DNA from 2 places in the Lysinibacillus sp. FSL W7-1291 genome. Region 2 is predicted to be linked to the other one. Evidence: riboswitches for the same ligand, from Rfam matches in the RefSeq annotation. Region 2 holds a riboswitch; the other holds the start of a gene.
The links. A riboswitch is a leader RNA that binds a small molecule or an ion and turns the genes downstream of it on or off. The one in region 2 is predicted to bind cobalamin.
Positions count from the first base shown of each region.

Region 1: it holds a riboswitch for cobalamin, as region 2 does, so the genes downstream of both, NST76_RS10450 (hypothetical protein) here and NST76_RS02510 (ABC transporter substrate-binding protein) in region 2, are expected to answer to the same signal.

Region 1 is NZ_CP151994.1:2,127,079-2,134,994, reverse strand. Features, by position in the region: gene NST76_RS10460 (translation factor GTPase family protein) at 1-1,224, shown strand, start outside; gene NST76_RS10455 (hypothetical protein) at 1,301-1,606, shown strand; gene NST76_RS10450 (hypothetical protein) at 1,644-2,366, opposite strand; cobalamin riboswitch at 2,594-2,778, opposite strand; gene NST76_RS10445 (GNAT family N-acetyltransferase) at 3,100-3,453, opposite strand; gene NST76_RS10440 (8-oxo-dGTP diphosphatase) at 3,780-4,253, opposite strand; gene tnpA (IS200/IS605 family transposase) at 4,561-5,034, opposite strand; gene NST76_RS10430 (PH domain-containing protein) at 5,206-5,586, opposite strand; gene NST76_RS10425 (methyl-accepting chemotaxis protein) at 6,189-7,433, opposite strand; gene aspA (aspartate ammonia-lyase) at 7,608-7,916, opposite strand, start outside.
Region 2 is NZ_CP151994.1:527,532-535,447, forward strand. Features, by position in the region: gene argS (arginine--tRNA ligase) at 1-1,075, shown strand, start outside; gene NST76_RS02495 (MerR family transcriptional regulator) at 1,324-1,713, shown strand; gene NST76_RS02500 (long-chain-fatty-acid--CoA ligase) at 1,706-3,208, shown strand; gene NST76_RS02505 (acyl-CoA dehydrogenase family protein) at 3,210-4,877, shown strand; cobalamin riboswitch at 4,935-5,117, shown strand; gene NST76_RS02510 (ABC transporter substrate-binding protein) at 5,262-6,233, shown strand; gene NST76_RS02515 (iron ABC transporter permease) at 6,230-7,231, shown strand; gene NST76_RS02520 (adenosylcobinamide amidohydrolase) at 7,228-7,916, shown strand, end outside.

The DNA.
Region 1 (7,916 bases), 1.6 Mb from region 2:
CCGTTTGAGGGGGAGGTTTTTAAAATTCGTCATGACGGCCACCAGCGTTTAACATTTATGAAGGCTATCAAGGGCGTTTTACATGTTCGGGATGAATTTTCGTTTGAAGAAGTGACAGAAAAAGTGACTGAAATTCGCCTCTATAATGGCAGTCGCTTTGATACCGTCCAAAAGGTTGAAGCGGGAGAGATTTTTGCTGTTAAAGGACTTAGTCAGGCCAATATTGGAGACCGCATCGGCACTACTATGCTGTCACAGCCCTATGAGCTTGTCCCAACGCTACAGGCAAAGGTTCAATATGAGGGCCATCAGCATATCAAGGAAGTGTTACAAATTTTCCGTTTACTAGAAGCAGAAGAGCCTTCCTTACGTGTGGTTTGGCAGGAAAAGTTCCAGGAAATCCATGTGCACATTATGGGCGTTATTCAGTTGGAGGTACTGATAGAAGTGTTAATGAAGCGTTTTTCATTAACGGTCTCCTTTGGCGAGCCCCAAATTTTATATATGGAAACCATTGTGACGACGGTGACAGGCTATGGTCATTTTGAGCCCCTCAAGCATTATGCAGAAGTTCATTTACTAATGGAGCCCAATCCGCGAGGAGTAGGTAATACATTTAGCAATGCCTGCCATGCGGATCATTTATCGGTAGGCAACCAACGCCTTGTTGAAAAGCACCTGTTTGAGCGTGATCACCATGGCTTACTCACAGGCTTCCCTCTGACAGATGTTCATTTTACACTGCTAACAGGTCGCGGACATAATGAACATACATCGGGCGGCGATTTCCGAGAAGCTAGTTTCCGTGCGCTACGTCAAGGACTTGAGCAAGCACAGAACATCCTGCTTGAACCTTATTATCGCTTTAAAATGAAGGCTTCGAACGACTTTATCGGCCGCATGATGAGCGACATACAGCAAGCTGCTGGTACATTCGATGACCCCATCTTATCCGAAACAGATGTTGTGCTAACGGGACGAGCGCCCGTCGCCACCCTAATGAGCTATAGCACAACCTTTGCGGCCTATACCAATGGTAAGGGCGCACTCACACTCCAATTTGATGGCTATGATGTATGCCATAATGCAGAGGAAATTATTTCGCACATGGGCTACGATAAAAATGCCGACCCAGAATACAGCTCCTCCAGCATCTTTTGTGCGAAGGGCAAAGGATATTCTGTTCCTTGGCACGAAGCACAAGCAGCCATGCATTGTCTGTAAGTAGGTGATCCTGCCCGCGCGAAGCCGTTTGCTTGCGCGGGTGTTTACTTGCTTTGAGCGAGAATATTTACCCTGTTTGCGCGAGTATTCCTTGCTGGAGCGAGAGTATTTCATCTCCTTCCGCGAGTATTCCCCGCTCGAACGAGAGTATTTCATCTCCTTCCGCGAGTATTCGCTGCTCGAACGAGAGTATTTCATCTCCTTTCGCGAGTATTCCCTGCTCGAACGAGAGTATTTCATCTCCTTCCGCGAGTATTCGCTGCTTGAGCGAGAGTATTTCATCTGCTTCCGCGAGTATTCGCTGCTCGAACGAGAGTATTTCATCTGCTTCCGCGAGTATTCCCTGCTCGAACGAGAGTATTTACCCCCTCCCTTCAAATAAATAAAAACAAGCCCTCCGTTTGATGGAGGGCTTGAGTTTATAATGCACCTACTGCTTTCTTTGTAGGACTGTGCACAAGGTATGCAGGCTCGACAATCACGTAGTCATGCGTGTTTGTGAAATCAACTAGCACTTTACCAGGATAACTTTTTAAAATTTGCAGTTGATCAATTAATTGCAGCAATAGCTCGTGACCGTTGCCGCGTGGATGCCAGTTGAAATGGTAATCATTTAATGCCTGAACCGCTTCAATAAATTGGGCATATTCCTGCTGCACAAAGGCTATTAACTTATCATGTTGAGGCGCTAAATCGTGGATATATGTTTCATAAAAACGCATCACAATCGAGCATAATACATCATTGACACGCGCTGCACTTAAAACAGGCTTTGGCTCCAGTGACAGGCGGTCAAGGTTGGGCTTGGCACGTGTGGAATCAATGCGTGTAATTAAATGGTATGACTCCCCGTTAACCTCATAGACAATCGGGTTAGTCGGCATATACATCATAAAGCTATTGGTCTTCGTTTTCAGTTGATCGGTTACCGCTGCCTTCGCGAAAAGATGCCCGTCCACATCCCCATTTTGTATCCAAATAATTTCTTTATTATATAAAATTTGGTCAAAGAAGCGATCATTGCGGATCAGCTTCGTTGCTAATAATTGGTCAATCAATGATTCGACCGCCATTCTTGTTTTCGCTTTCTTGGCAACTTCTGTGCGTGGCTGCTTACAAATGTTCATATCTAAAGAAGTCATACATGCATCCCCTTTGCGTACATAATGTCAAAACAAAAAGGACTTCCTACCATTTTTGAGGAAATCCTTCGCTTATCTTCGTTCATCACCTAATGCCAAACAAACCCTAAGTATGTGTAAATGAGCCCGATTGCGAACCCCTTCATTTACTTTGGGCGTTTGACGTACCGTGACGAACAGAGCATTCTGTTTTGTCAACATGCCACCTCCTATTCCTCGTAGGTTACTGGTGTGTACTCGTAACAGGCAGGTATCCTGACTCATGGTCATTGCCACTTTTCTCCTTCCCATCATTTGACAGTGGTTGCTGAAAAGTCGCTCACATTTACAGTTGCGGGACAGTGTCGGATTCGCACCGACTTCCCTTTTAAGCAAATTGCACGCAATTTACACCTATTACTACACGCTATTCAGTTGGTAAGGAAATTTGCGAAAATTCTCTATTCCTTAGCTAATCATTGTAAAGTATTGTATGTCCAAAGTCAATTTATGCTAAAAAATACTAATTATTTCAAAATAATTCCATGTAAAATGGATGCATAGAATACTAGGTTTTCCTCATGTCACACTGAGCATCACTTTAATTGCTTTCTGTAAAATGATAATAAAGTTATTTCTAATCAAAAAATACAAAAATTATATTATAAGAAGGCTCTTTAAAGTTGTTTAAATCTTGTTCAACTAGCCCCGTTATTTCAACAACTTCTTGAAATCAATTCTTGTGTAGGTTTTATTATAGGTAAGAGATAGGTTCGTAACCGTGTTTGCTAATTAACTTTATCATGTTGGAATTTTCTATCGGGTCAACACTCACAAATATTTCAGAATGTCCTAAACTCTTTGCAATATTTTCTCTATACCTCATTAAGTCTGAACCTATACCATTACCACGATAATCCTCTTTTACATATAGGTCACTTAATTTAGGAAGCAAAGTACCTTTTAATTTAAGAACTCCAAAACCTAATATAAGTGCGTCTTGTTCAGCAATTACCAAATATAATTCCTTTTTTGCAAATTGCTTTAAATAATTCGTGAATAGATCTTTATTATTTCTACTATCATAAACCCGATAAGTCGTTTTCATTCGCTAATCTGATTATGTAGTTCATGGTTACTGCCACTTCCCTATTCTTTAATAAATCACTATTATAAAATTTCTTCTTCAACAATATGCACCGTTCGTTAAATAAACAAAAGGACGGTCAAGCACCTTTTATTTTAGAATTTTCTCTAGCTATTCTTAATCCCTCTCTACCATTTAGATATTGAAAGTTAAACTATTTAACAAAGTGGGTAAATTTAAGCCCCATTATTTATTCTTCACATATATATGTATTGAACTGACCTCGATGTTATTGAAAAGCGACTGCTCTATTGAACGATTGCCCCCTGTCAGTCCAATAACAAGTTTTAGGTGTGACGTATAGTAACTTTCCCTTCTTTATTTTCTTCGTGGTTCCATTCAACTTGAATCTCAAATGTTCCATCTTGAAAAAATAAAGGAAATCTTCTCCGTATCGATGGCTGCATAGGAAGTTTATATGCGTTCTCTATATCTACCCAAACCGCTTTCCCCTCTGGAGCATCTTTCAAGAGTTCACCCTCGAAATCCTTTGTTATGTAATTAAATATCATATATCTATCTTTTGCGACTGGATTAACATATTCATAAAGCCCTTTATAAATAAGGTTTCTAACTTCTAACCCCGTTTCTTCTTTTACTTCTCTGATAGCACTTTCTACAATACTTTCAGGAAATTCAACTTTACCACCCGGTGGAATAAAACCTTTGAAATGGTCGTGCTGTCTATCCAGAAGTAAAACCTTCTCTTCACTTTGAATCATACACACCGTCCATATTTTATAATTAATAGAATTACTCATAATTCACTCCATCTTTTTTAAATAAATATTACCATATATGTGTCCTTCTTAGTTAAACAACTTCATTATCTCTTAACACCTTCTCTACATTATGTGCCTGTTTCGTAATCGGAACTGGAATCCCTTACACCCTTCACAAGGTAATTTCCTCATCTATATCATCCTTTCTTTGCACAATCAGAACCACCAGTATAACTGGTGGTTTGCTCTGCGCGTGAAACGCTGGGGTACTGGCCCATGTCTAAAGACATTTCGAATGGTCTGCCAACCGCACTCCGTTTTCACACAAACCGCTAAAGCGGCTTACTTATTTTTTCTTTCTCTTGATTTCTTCTCCTGTGAATGGATCAATGAATTCTTTCATCGTCATTTGATCTTGCAGGATATCTTCTTGTAATTGATTTTTTATATACCCTTGTATCTTTTTCTTATTTCGGCCGACTGTGTCCACATAGTATCCTCGACACCAGAATTGACGATTACCGTATTTATACTTTAAATTCGCATGTCGGTCGAAAATCATTAGACTACTCTTCCCTTTTAAATAACCCATGAACGCAGATACACTCAATTTCGGTGGAATACTTACCAACATATGAATGTGGTCAGGACAGGCTGTTGCCTCTATGATTTCTACATCTTTTCTTTCACATAATTGGCGCAATATTCTTCCAACATCTGCTTTAATTTGACCATAAATAATCTGCCTTCTATACTTTGGCGCAAAAACGATATGATACTTACAATTCCACGTTGTATGTGCTAAACTTTTATTATCCATTTATGGTGGCTCCTTTCGTACGAAGTCGGTTGACTAGACCTGACTTTATTGTACGTTTGGAGTTTTTTTATTGTCCATAGCTAAAAGCTTTGGAACCCCCTGCATAGCAGGGGGTTTTCAAAGCACACAACAAAAAAGCCTCGCATAAATGCGGGCTTTTAGTACCATACATTACGTCCCCAAAACATACTGCGCTAAAACACTTTGCACTTTGTAAATATTCGTCGCCTTGTTGAAGTTTTTTTGAATCGGTAACGAACTGCCTGACACCCATATTTTGAGCTCTGCATCTAAATCAAATGTCCCGGCTGTTTCTACTGAAAAATGAACGATATTTTTATAGGGGATGGAATGATATTCGGTTTTCTTGCCAGTCACCCCTTGCTTATCGATAAGGATTAATCGTTTATTCGTAAAAATAAACGTGTCTCTTATAATTTTATAGGCATTTTTGATTGTTTCGTTTGGAATCAATAAATCACGGACCTCCTCCTGTAATTTTTCTAAATTCACCTCGCTCGCATTGCCGATTAATCCATCAAATAAGCCCATCTCCTGGCCCCTTTCATTGTCATTTATTTAATGTATTACAAAGAAGATAGCGCTACGACAGGAAATAATGGTTTTATTGAGTCTATAAAGGCGAAGCATTGCACGTAATCATAGGCTCTCTACTAGCATTTGTTTAGGCTGTGATGAAGAGAGGAAGCTGATTAAGGTTAGCATCTCTTTTGGTAAGGTAAATAGCGATTTTTTTAAAGAGGATGGGAATGAAGAATCACTCAAATTATTCCAAGAAGCGATGGCAACAGCTGCCAAAATGAAGGTGTTGTCAATATGGTGTAAATAGAGGATACGGCTAGAAACAAATATGGCTATCACCTTTGGTAAGGTGAAAAAGGACAAATCAGTAGCTGAATGTAGGTTAAGGTTACGCATACAATCTACGTGATCTCTAAGGATTTCACTAAGAAATTAATTACGTTGGTCCGCCAATAAAAAACACTTCCCATTCTAATGACAGGAAGTGCATTTCAAATTACTTATCTATCGCCTGAAACCACCTTTGTGCATAGCTATCTGTGGAGGCAAAATCATCTTGTTCTTAGATAACTATTCAGGGCTAAAAAACCTTGAAAATATGTTTTTCTTGCTTAAACCTGAAATTGATTTGTTAGCTTTTGTAAATTATCAGCTTGTACGCTTAAATCCTGTGTCACATGATTGACAGCTTGCATTGAGGCTGTTTGTTCATCCATTGAATGTAAAACAGCCTCTGTATAATGCGATAGCTTACCCATACCATTAGCAATCGTTGTCACAGTGGAAGCTACTTCATTGGCACTGCTAGAAAGCTGTTCAGCTGTTGTTGAAATATCCTCAAGCTGGCTCGTCATTTGACTAACATGCTGTGAAATCGTGCCAAAGGATTTTGTTGCTTCATCAATGACATAGACACCCTGCTGAACATTTTTTAAATCCTCCTCCACTGAGGATGCTACCTGTTTCGTGTCAGTTTCAATGCCCACTACTAAGTCCACGATTTGTGCAGCAGAATGCTTGGATTGCTCTGCTAATTGACGCACTTCCTCTGCCACAACTGCAAAGCCTTTCCCATGTTCTCCAGCTCGAGCTGCTTCAATGGCGGCATTCAATGCCAATAAATTCGTTTGGTCCGTAATAGCTGTAATCATCTCAGTCATCGATTTAATATCTGTCATTTTATTGGATAATTGCTGCATGAGTCCGCTCGTTTTTTCGGTTGAAGAAGAAATAAATTTCATTTGTTCCTTCGCCACATGTAAAATATTCGCTCCATTTCCTGCAATCTCATTGGCATCTTTTGCATGATCAAACACATCCTGAGTGGCTTCCGTAATTCGTCCGATTCCATCGACAGTTTCTTGCATAGCATTAGCACTATCATTGGCAGATTGTGCCGCTTGCTTCAAGCCCTCTGACGTTTTCTCCATTTGTTGATCGACTTCTTCCACAGCTACCGTAATTTCATTCGTACTTGCGGATAATTCTTCGATGCTTGCTGATAAATCTGTAGAGCTGTGCGCAATTTTTTGTGTCATTGTGCGTAATTGTTCCTGCATCTCTAAAAAGGATTGCGCTAGCTGAGAAATCTCACTCTTGTCACGAACCTCGATGACAACTGTATCTAATTGGCCTGCCGTAATACCCTGTGCAGCCTCTGTTAATTGTTTGATAGGCTGTATCACTTTGTAATGAACATATACGGTGTAAGCTAATGTAATGGCTATTCCTACGATGGTTAATACAGTCGAAAGCCATTCTAATGTCGTTACATTGGCTAAATCAATAAAGAGAATAATAATCATTAAGACATTTAAAACTGCAAAGCCAAGTAAACTCTTTTTTCGTAAACTCATTCCAAATTCCCCCAACTAAAATATGTCTTCCATACCATTATTATAGTTGAAAAATCCTAAAAATCATAAGGATACGCTCTCTTTTATAAGAACAAAGACACAAGCCTATTGATGATTGCATAAAAAAAGACTATAGACAGCTCGTAAAGCATGTCTACAGTCTTGATGTTGGAATTATTTTAAATTCATGATACTAGAGCCAGCAATACCTGGGTGTGTCATTTCATATGGATCTAATATTAAGTCTAATTGTTCGTTTGTTAAGACACCTTCTTCAATGCAAAGCTCACGAATAGAACGACCTGTTAGAATTGCTTCACGCGCAAGACGTGCTGCTACTTCATAGCCAATATGTGGGTTGACAGCCGTTAGTACCCCTACACTTTTCTCTACGTATTCTTTCATGCGTTCTTCATTTGCTTCGATGTCTTTTAAGCAATTTTCCGTAAACGCACGGAAAACATTATTCATAATGCTAATGGA
Region 2 (7,916 bases):
AGAAGACGGCTATCATGGGCAAGATATTATTGATATTGCGGGTAAATTAGCGGAGGAGCATGGTGAAACTATTTTAGCAAAATCAGAGGATGAACGTTTTGCATTCTTCCGTCAACACGGTTTAGCCTTAGAATTAGATAAATTAAAAACAGACTTAGCAAACTTCCGCGTGAACTTTGATGTCTGGTATTCTGAAACGTCTCTATATGAAAACGGTAAAATCGAAGTAGCGTTAGATAAATTAAAATCAAATGGTCATGTCTTTGAAGAAGATGGTGCTACTTGGTTCCGCTCTACAACATTTGGTGATGATAAAGACCGTGTGTTAATTAAAAATGATGGTTCGTTCACATACTTAACGCCAGATATTGCTTACCACGAAGACAAAATTGTCCGTGGTTTCGATAAATTAATCAATATTTGGGGAGCTGACCACCACGGTTATATTCCACGTATGAAAGCAGCTATTCAGGCCCTTGGCTATGATCGTGATACATTAGAAGTAGAAGTTATTCAAATGGTTCAGCTTTATAAAAACGGTGAAAAATTCAAAATGTCTAAACGGACAGGGAACGCGGTAACAATGCGTGAGCTTGTAGAAGAGGTTGGCCTTGATGCAGTACGATACTTCTTCGTGAAAACTGCAGGCGATTCTCATATGGACTTTGACCTTGATCTTGCTGTATCACAATCCAATGAAAACCCAGTGTACTATGCACAATATGCACATGCTCGTATTTCATCTATTTTACGCTCGGCAAATGAGCAAGGATTTGCTGCAGCAACAGATCATCTTAATCTGTTAACAGCAGAAAAAGAAATTGATTTACTGAAAAAGATTGGCGATTTCCCGAGAGTGGTAGCAGAAGCGGCGAAACACCGTACACCACACCGAATCGCTAACTATATTCAAGAGACAGCAGCAACATTCCATAGCTTCTACAATGCAGAAAAAGTATTGGATGCTTCCAACAAGGAGTTAACAGAGGCTCGTTTAGCATTAATTACAGCTGTACGCACAACAATTGCTAATGCACTACGTTTAATCGGCGTATCTGCACCAGAAAAAATGTAATACTTTTTAAGCCCCTAACATGACGAATGTTAGGGGTTTTTTAGTGGCTAGAAGGCCAAAAATGGGCGATAACATTCTAAAAGTGGTTGATAAAACAGTAAATGTGAAAGATAAAAAGGCACAAGGAACGGATAGCACTAAAAATTAGCTGTTTCAAACTTAATTTTTCTGTTAATTTCGAAAATTTTGTTGAAGTTTACGTCAACGTCAATGATATACTGTTGACAATAAGGAAAGGGGAGATGATTTTGAAGACGATTCAGGAGGTAGCAAAGGAATTCAATGTGTCTACTCGCACAATTCGTTATTATGAGGAACTTGGTCTTCTTCGTCCCGATCGCTCATCTACCAATCAACGAACCTTTTCAAAAAAAGAATTGGCGAAGCTCAAGCTTATTTTCAGAGGCAAGCGTTACGGGTTCTCACTGGAGGAAATCAAAGAGATGGTTTTACTTTTTGATTTTGATCGCTCAGGTATTCAGCAATTAGAGCGAACAGTAGAGTATGGAGAACAAAAAATTCAAGAGATTGAGAGTAAAATTGCTGAGCTGACGCAAATGAAACAGGAATTACAGCAAATGCAAGGCATGTTTAGTGAAAAATTAGCTACTTTAAAGGGAGAGATGCATGATGAATAGTTCCAGTTTGTTAGCACGAAATGCCCGTAAGTATCCAAAAAATGAAGCCATTATTTGTCATGGCAGAAGAGTGACCTATCGTGATTTAGATGAACAAGTAACACGTTTTAGTCATGCTTTGCTAGAGCAAGGAGTAAGTCAGGATGATAAGGTTTTAATCTTTATGCCGAACGTTTTAGAGTTTGTTGTAAGCTATTTTGCTATTCAGCGTATCGGGGCAATCGTTGTTCCAGTCAATGCGAAATTTACATTGCAGGAAGTAGAGTATGTGGCACAGCATGCCGAAGCGAAGGCGATTGTTGTTCATGAGGCGATTTTTGCCGCAGTGGAACAACTAGCTGCTGTACCATTAAAAATTAAAACCGGCCAAGAAAAAGCAGGTTGGCAGCATTACGAAACAATGCTTCAAAATGCGAGCACACAAACAATTGATTGCCAGCTACAAGAAGATGACCCTTCGACTATTTTGTATACATCTGGTACGACAGGAAAACCAAAGGGTGTGTTATTTAGCTACCGTAATATTTTAACAGTGGCACAAATGATTGCTGTTGAAATGGAAGTGAAACCTGAAAGCCGTATATTGCTCATGATGCCATTAACTCATTCAGCACCATTGCATTTATTTTTAATGGCGGGCGTATTTGTAGGGTCAACAAGCGTATTAACACCAACCTTTACACCAGACCTTTTTATCGATGCCATTGAGCAGGAAAAAACGACGCATTTCTTTGGAGCGCCTGTTGCTTATTTATTAACGGCTCAGATGCCGAGGCTACAAACGGCTGATTTGTCTTCCATGAAGTGGTGGGTATATGGTGGAGCACCATTATCTCAAAATGAGGTTCGCTTCATTCAACAGGCATTCCGAACAACTAATTTAACCTGTGTTTATGGATTAACAGAGGCGGGTCCGAGTGGCTCACTGTTATTTGGCAAGGAGCATGAAACGAAGGCTGGGAGTATTGGCCAACGGGCGCCACTTGGCACAGAGCTTCGTATTGTCAATGACAATGGAGAAGATGTAAATGTGGGCGAAGTAGGAGAAATTGTCTTATTTGGTGAGGGTAATATGCTTGGCTACTTCAAGGATGAAATAGCAACCAAGGCTGCTTACATTGATGGGTGGTTAAAAACAGGAGATCTGGCTCGGATGGATGAGGACGGCTTTATTTGGATTGTGGATCGCAAAAAAGATGTCATTATTTCAGGTGGTGTCAATATTTATCCGAAGGAAATTGAAGATTGCCTATTAAGCTTTGAAGGGATATTTGAAGTTGCTGTCATTGGTATACCACATCCGCAATGGGGGGAAACCGTGAAGGCTGTATATGCTACGAAACAAGACATAGATGAGGATGCATTGAAAGCTTATTTAGAGGAACGGCTTGCGAAGTATAAACTACCACGTATTTTCGAAAAAGTGGAAGCGCTACCACGCAATGCTTCAGGCAAAATTTTAAAACAATCCTTGAAAGGACAAGAGGTGAGATAGCATGAAGGTTTTACAGCAGGAAGAAATGCGTGCAACAAACTTTTTTACAGAGGAAGAAACGCTTCAAAAAGTGTTAGAAATGATGTTAGATAAAGAGTTTTTGTCTTATGCACACAGAGAACTGACAGATTTCGGTGAGTTATGTGCAGGTGATATTGACGTAAGGGCAAAACATACTGATCGGCAGGGAGAGCCCCGCCTTGAACGGTATAATGCTTATGGAGAAGAGGTATCAGAGGTTTGGGTGAATGACGGTTACAAAAAAACAATTGAAGAGACATATAATACGGGAATTGTTGGCTACGTGCACAAAGAAATTCCACAGTTAGGTCACAAAGGGAATTATGTCTATAGCTTTGCACAAGGTTATTTACTATCTCATGCAGAGCCCGGTTTTTATTGTCCCGTGACTTTGACGATGGCTACGGCTTATCTATTAGATCATTATGCTGATGAGGATGTAAAGCAGCGTTTCTTGCCACATGTTTGTGCAACAGGAGAGACGGAGCTATACGAAGGAGCAACATTTTTAACAGAACGTCAAGGAGGGTCAGACGTTGGGGCGAATGTTGTGGAGGCCAGAAAAGTAGGCAATGAGTACCGTCTCTATGGAGAAAAATACTTCGCATCCAATGCAGGTATGTGTGGCGTAGCAATGGTGTTGGCACGTTTAGAAGGCGCACAAGCAGGCTCTAAAGGGTTAACGTTATTTGCAGTTCCATGGAATAATGAAGATGGTACGGCTAATCATCTTCGTATTCGTCGATTGAAAGATAAATTAGGCGTTCGAGCAGTCCCATCGGGCGAGGTAGAGTTTGATGGTGCCCTTGCTTATATTGTAGGGGAACAAAATAAAGGGATTTATTACATGCTAGAAGCACTAAATCTTTCAAGAATTTGTAATGCAGTCGCATCGATTGGTATTATGCGTCGAGGCTTTTTAGAGGCAAAGCATTATGTGACCAATCGATATGCATTTGGCAAGCCCTTAACACAATACCCAATGATCCAGGATACATTAGGGAAGTTTGCTGCTAAGCTGCATGTGGAAGTAGCGACAGTATTTGATCTTATTCAATTATACGATAAAGTGACAAGTGGGCAGGGAACACAACAAGATCTCATTATGAATCGTTTATATATTGCCATTATGAAAAAGGAAACGGCAGAGCAAGCCGTTCATTATGCTAGTGAAGCGATTGAATTACATGGTGGTAATGGCTATATTGAAGACTTTGTAACACCACGCTTACTAAGGGATGCACAAGTATTGACGGTATGGGAGGGAACGGCAAATATTTTGGCTTTAGAACTTATTCGTTTAGTGGATAAATTCCATGCACATGAACTGTTTGTCCGTGAAATGGAGACAAGGCTAGAGAAGCTAGCGGATAGTCCACTAGTGCAAATTGTGGAAGAGCAGTTGGTAAATCTTGCGGCTACATTACAAATTTTTAGCGCTTTAGATGAAGCAACTAAAACTTTTGAAGCCAAAGATATAGCGAAAAAGATGGCCCATCTTTATGAAAGTGTTGTAGCGGTGGAATGGGCACTAAAATTTGGCGGGAAGTACGAAAAGCTAGCGGATATCTATTTAGAGCAAACGTGGTCATTGCGACAAATAGGTGCACAAATGAAAACCGTACAATATTTTTCTGAAATTGTATAATTGCCAAGGAGTCGTCTGGAATGGAGGCGACTTCTTTTATTTTCATGTATAATGAAATCAACTGAATATTATAAAGGTTCTTTACTTAAGTAAAGTGAAAAGGGAAGTCGGTGTAATTCCGATGCGGTCCCGCCACTGTAAGTGTGAGTTTTTTCAAATAATGCCACTGAAGATTTCGGGAAGGCTTGAAAAACGCAATAAGCACGAGCCAGGAGACCTGCCTTTATAGTATAGACATGACAGCCTACGAGGATAGGGTGGTGGATTTTGTATCAGTTTTTTGGTGCGATTTTGACCCCTCATCATTCGAAGGTGAGGGGTCTTATTTTGATGGAGAAAATATTTCTAACCAATTGACGCACGGATCAACAAAGGAGGATTCATATGAAGAAATTTTGGAAAATAGGATTATCAGCATTTTTAGCAGTAGGTTTGTTAGCAGCATGCGGGCAAGAAGCCAAAAATGACAAGCCAGTAGCTACGGAGCAGCAAACACAGCAAGAGACTCCACAGGTGGATGAAGCAACATTCCCAATGACCATAACAGATGCCATTGGCAAGGATGTTACACTTGAAGCACCGCCTGAAAAAATTGTTTCTCTTATTCCAAGTAACACAGAGATATTATTTGAACTTGGTTTAAATGATGAAATAGTTGGGGTGACAGACAATGATGATTATCCACCAGAAGTCGCTGAAAAGGATAAAGTTGGGGGCATGGAGTACAATATTGAAAAAATTATTGCCTTAAAGCCAGATATCGTGTTTTCGCATGAATCTAGCATGTCCCTTTCAGAAGCGGCGATTGAACAGCTTGAGTCAGCAGGTTTGAAAGTATTTGTTGTAAAAAATGCACAAGACTTTAATGAAACTTACACAACGATTGAGCTGCTTGGTCGTGCAACAGGGAAATTACCAGAGGCTGAAAAAATTATTGCTAATATGAAGGAAAAAGTGGAAGATGTTCTGACAAAAGTAAAGGATGTCGAACCCAAAAAAGTGCTAGTCGAAGCATCGGATGAACCTACTATTTATACGGCGGGTAATGGCACATTTATGAATGCTATGCTGGACATGATTCATGCAGAAAACGTAGCGGCAGATGCGAAGGATTGGTATGAAATTAGTTCAGAACAAATTATTGCGAAAAACCCAGATGTCATCGTTGTGACATATCATTATGTACCAGATATTTTAACAAAAATACCACAACGTGCTGGTTTCGATACTGTTAATGCCGTGAAAAATAAGGCAATCGTTCAAGTAGATGAAAGCACAACAAGTCGTCAAGGTCCCCGTTTAGGAGAAGGTCTTGAAGAATTAGCAAAAGCTATTTATCCAGAGGTATTTAAGTGAAAAAAATAGCACTAGCCTATGTACTAACATGTACGCTTCTTGTCATTAGTATCTGGTGTGGCGTAGCGATAGGCTCAGTTCATATTCCGTTAGAAGTTTTATGGAATCAAGCAGTTGATGAAACAGCTGCTAATATCTTTTGGAAAATCCGTCTGCCACGCGTGTTGTTAGCGGGACTAGTGGGAGCTTCTTTGGCCATTGCTGGAGCAGCTTTCCAAGGGTTGTTAAAAAACCCATTGGCAGATCCATATACATTAGGCGTCTCGTCGGGGGCATCTGTTGGTGCTGTTATTACGATCTTTTTTAGTATATCTATACCGGTCGTAGGCTTGTATGCCCTACCCACTTTTAGTATGATAGGCGCAATCATCACGATGGTAGTGGTCATGAGCTTCGCTAGAATGGTAGACCGTTCATTGAAGATGGAAACGTTAATTTTAACAGGTGTTATTTTTAGCTCATTTCTAGGTTCTCTCATTTCATTAATGATCGCTTTATCTGGAGAAGAGCTACGCCAAGTAATTGGCTGGTTACTAGGTTCTGTGTCAATGCGTGGATGGCCATATGTCCAAATGATCACGCCATTTGTTATTGTTGGTTCCATTATGCTTTGGACGCAAAGACGAGAGCTAAATGTTTTGTTATATGGTGAAGAGCGCGCGAAGCATTTAGGTGTCAATGTGAAACGTAGTAAGTATTTGATTTTAGCGGGTGGCTCCATGTTAACGGGAGCTGCTGTAGCGGTTTCTGGCACAATTGGCTTTGTAGGATTAGTTGTACCGCATATGACAAGGATGATTTGGGGTTCCGACCACCGCCATTTATTGCCATTATCGTTTTTCAATGGCGCAACTTTACTCATTGTTTGCGATTTAGTAGCACGAACAATTATTGTGCCAAGAGAGCTACCTATTGGTGTTATTACGGCGTTTATTGGTGCACCTGTTTTCTCCTATATTTTTTATAAGCAACGAAGAAGTAAGGGGGTACGGGCATGATTATTGTCGAACATCTATCGGGTGGTTATGAAGATGTACCAATCGTCAAGGACATTAGTTTTACTGTGGAAAAAGGGAAAATTCTAGGTATTCTAGGACCGAATGGTAGTGGGAAATCCACATTATTAAAGGTAATGAGTGGGATATTACCAGCTACTGCTGGAACAATCACAATTGATGGACAAAATATCCTTTCTTATAATGCCCGTGCTTTGGCGCAAAAGATGGCTGTACTACCACAGCTTCATGCAAATGCTTTCTCAAACAGTGTAAGGGAGGCCATTTCACTAGGGCGCTACCCCCATCAAACAGGTTTTTTCTCAAGTTGGTCTGAACAGGATGAACAGGCTGTTCAGCATGCCATGCTGCAAACAGGTGTGAAACGCTATGAGCACACCCCGTTAGAATTTTTATCGGGTGGTGAACAACAAAGAGTATTTGTTGCCCAGGCATTAGCGCAAACAGCAGAAATTCTACTGCTGGATGAGCCAACCAATCATCTAGACATTGCACATCAACGGCAAATCTTAGATATGGTCAGGAAGGAAGCTGTGGAGTGTGGTTTAACGGTTGTTATGGTACTACATGATATGAATTTAGCCTCTCTCTATTGTGATGAATTATTGCTTATGGAGGGTGGGCAAATGAGAGCACTTGGAGCACCGCATGAAGTATTGATTGCCTC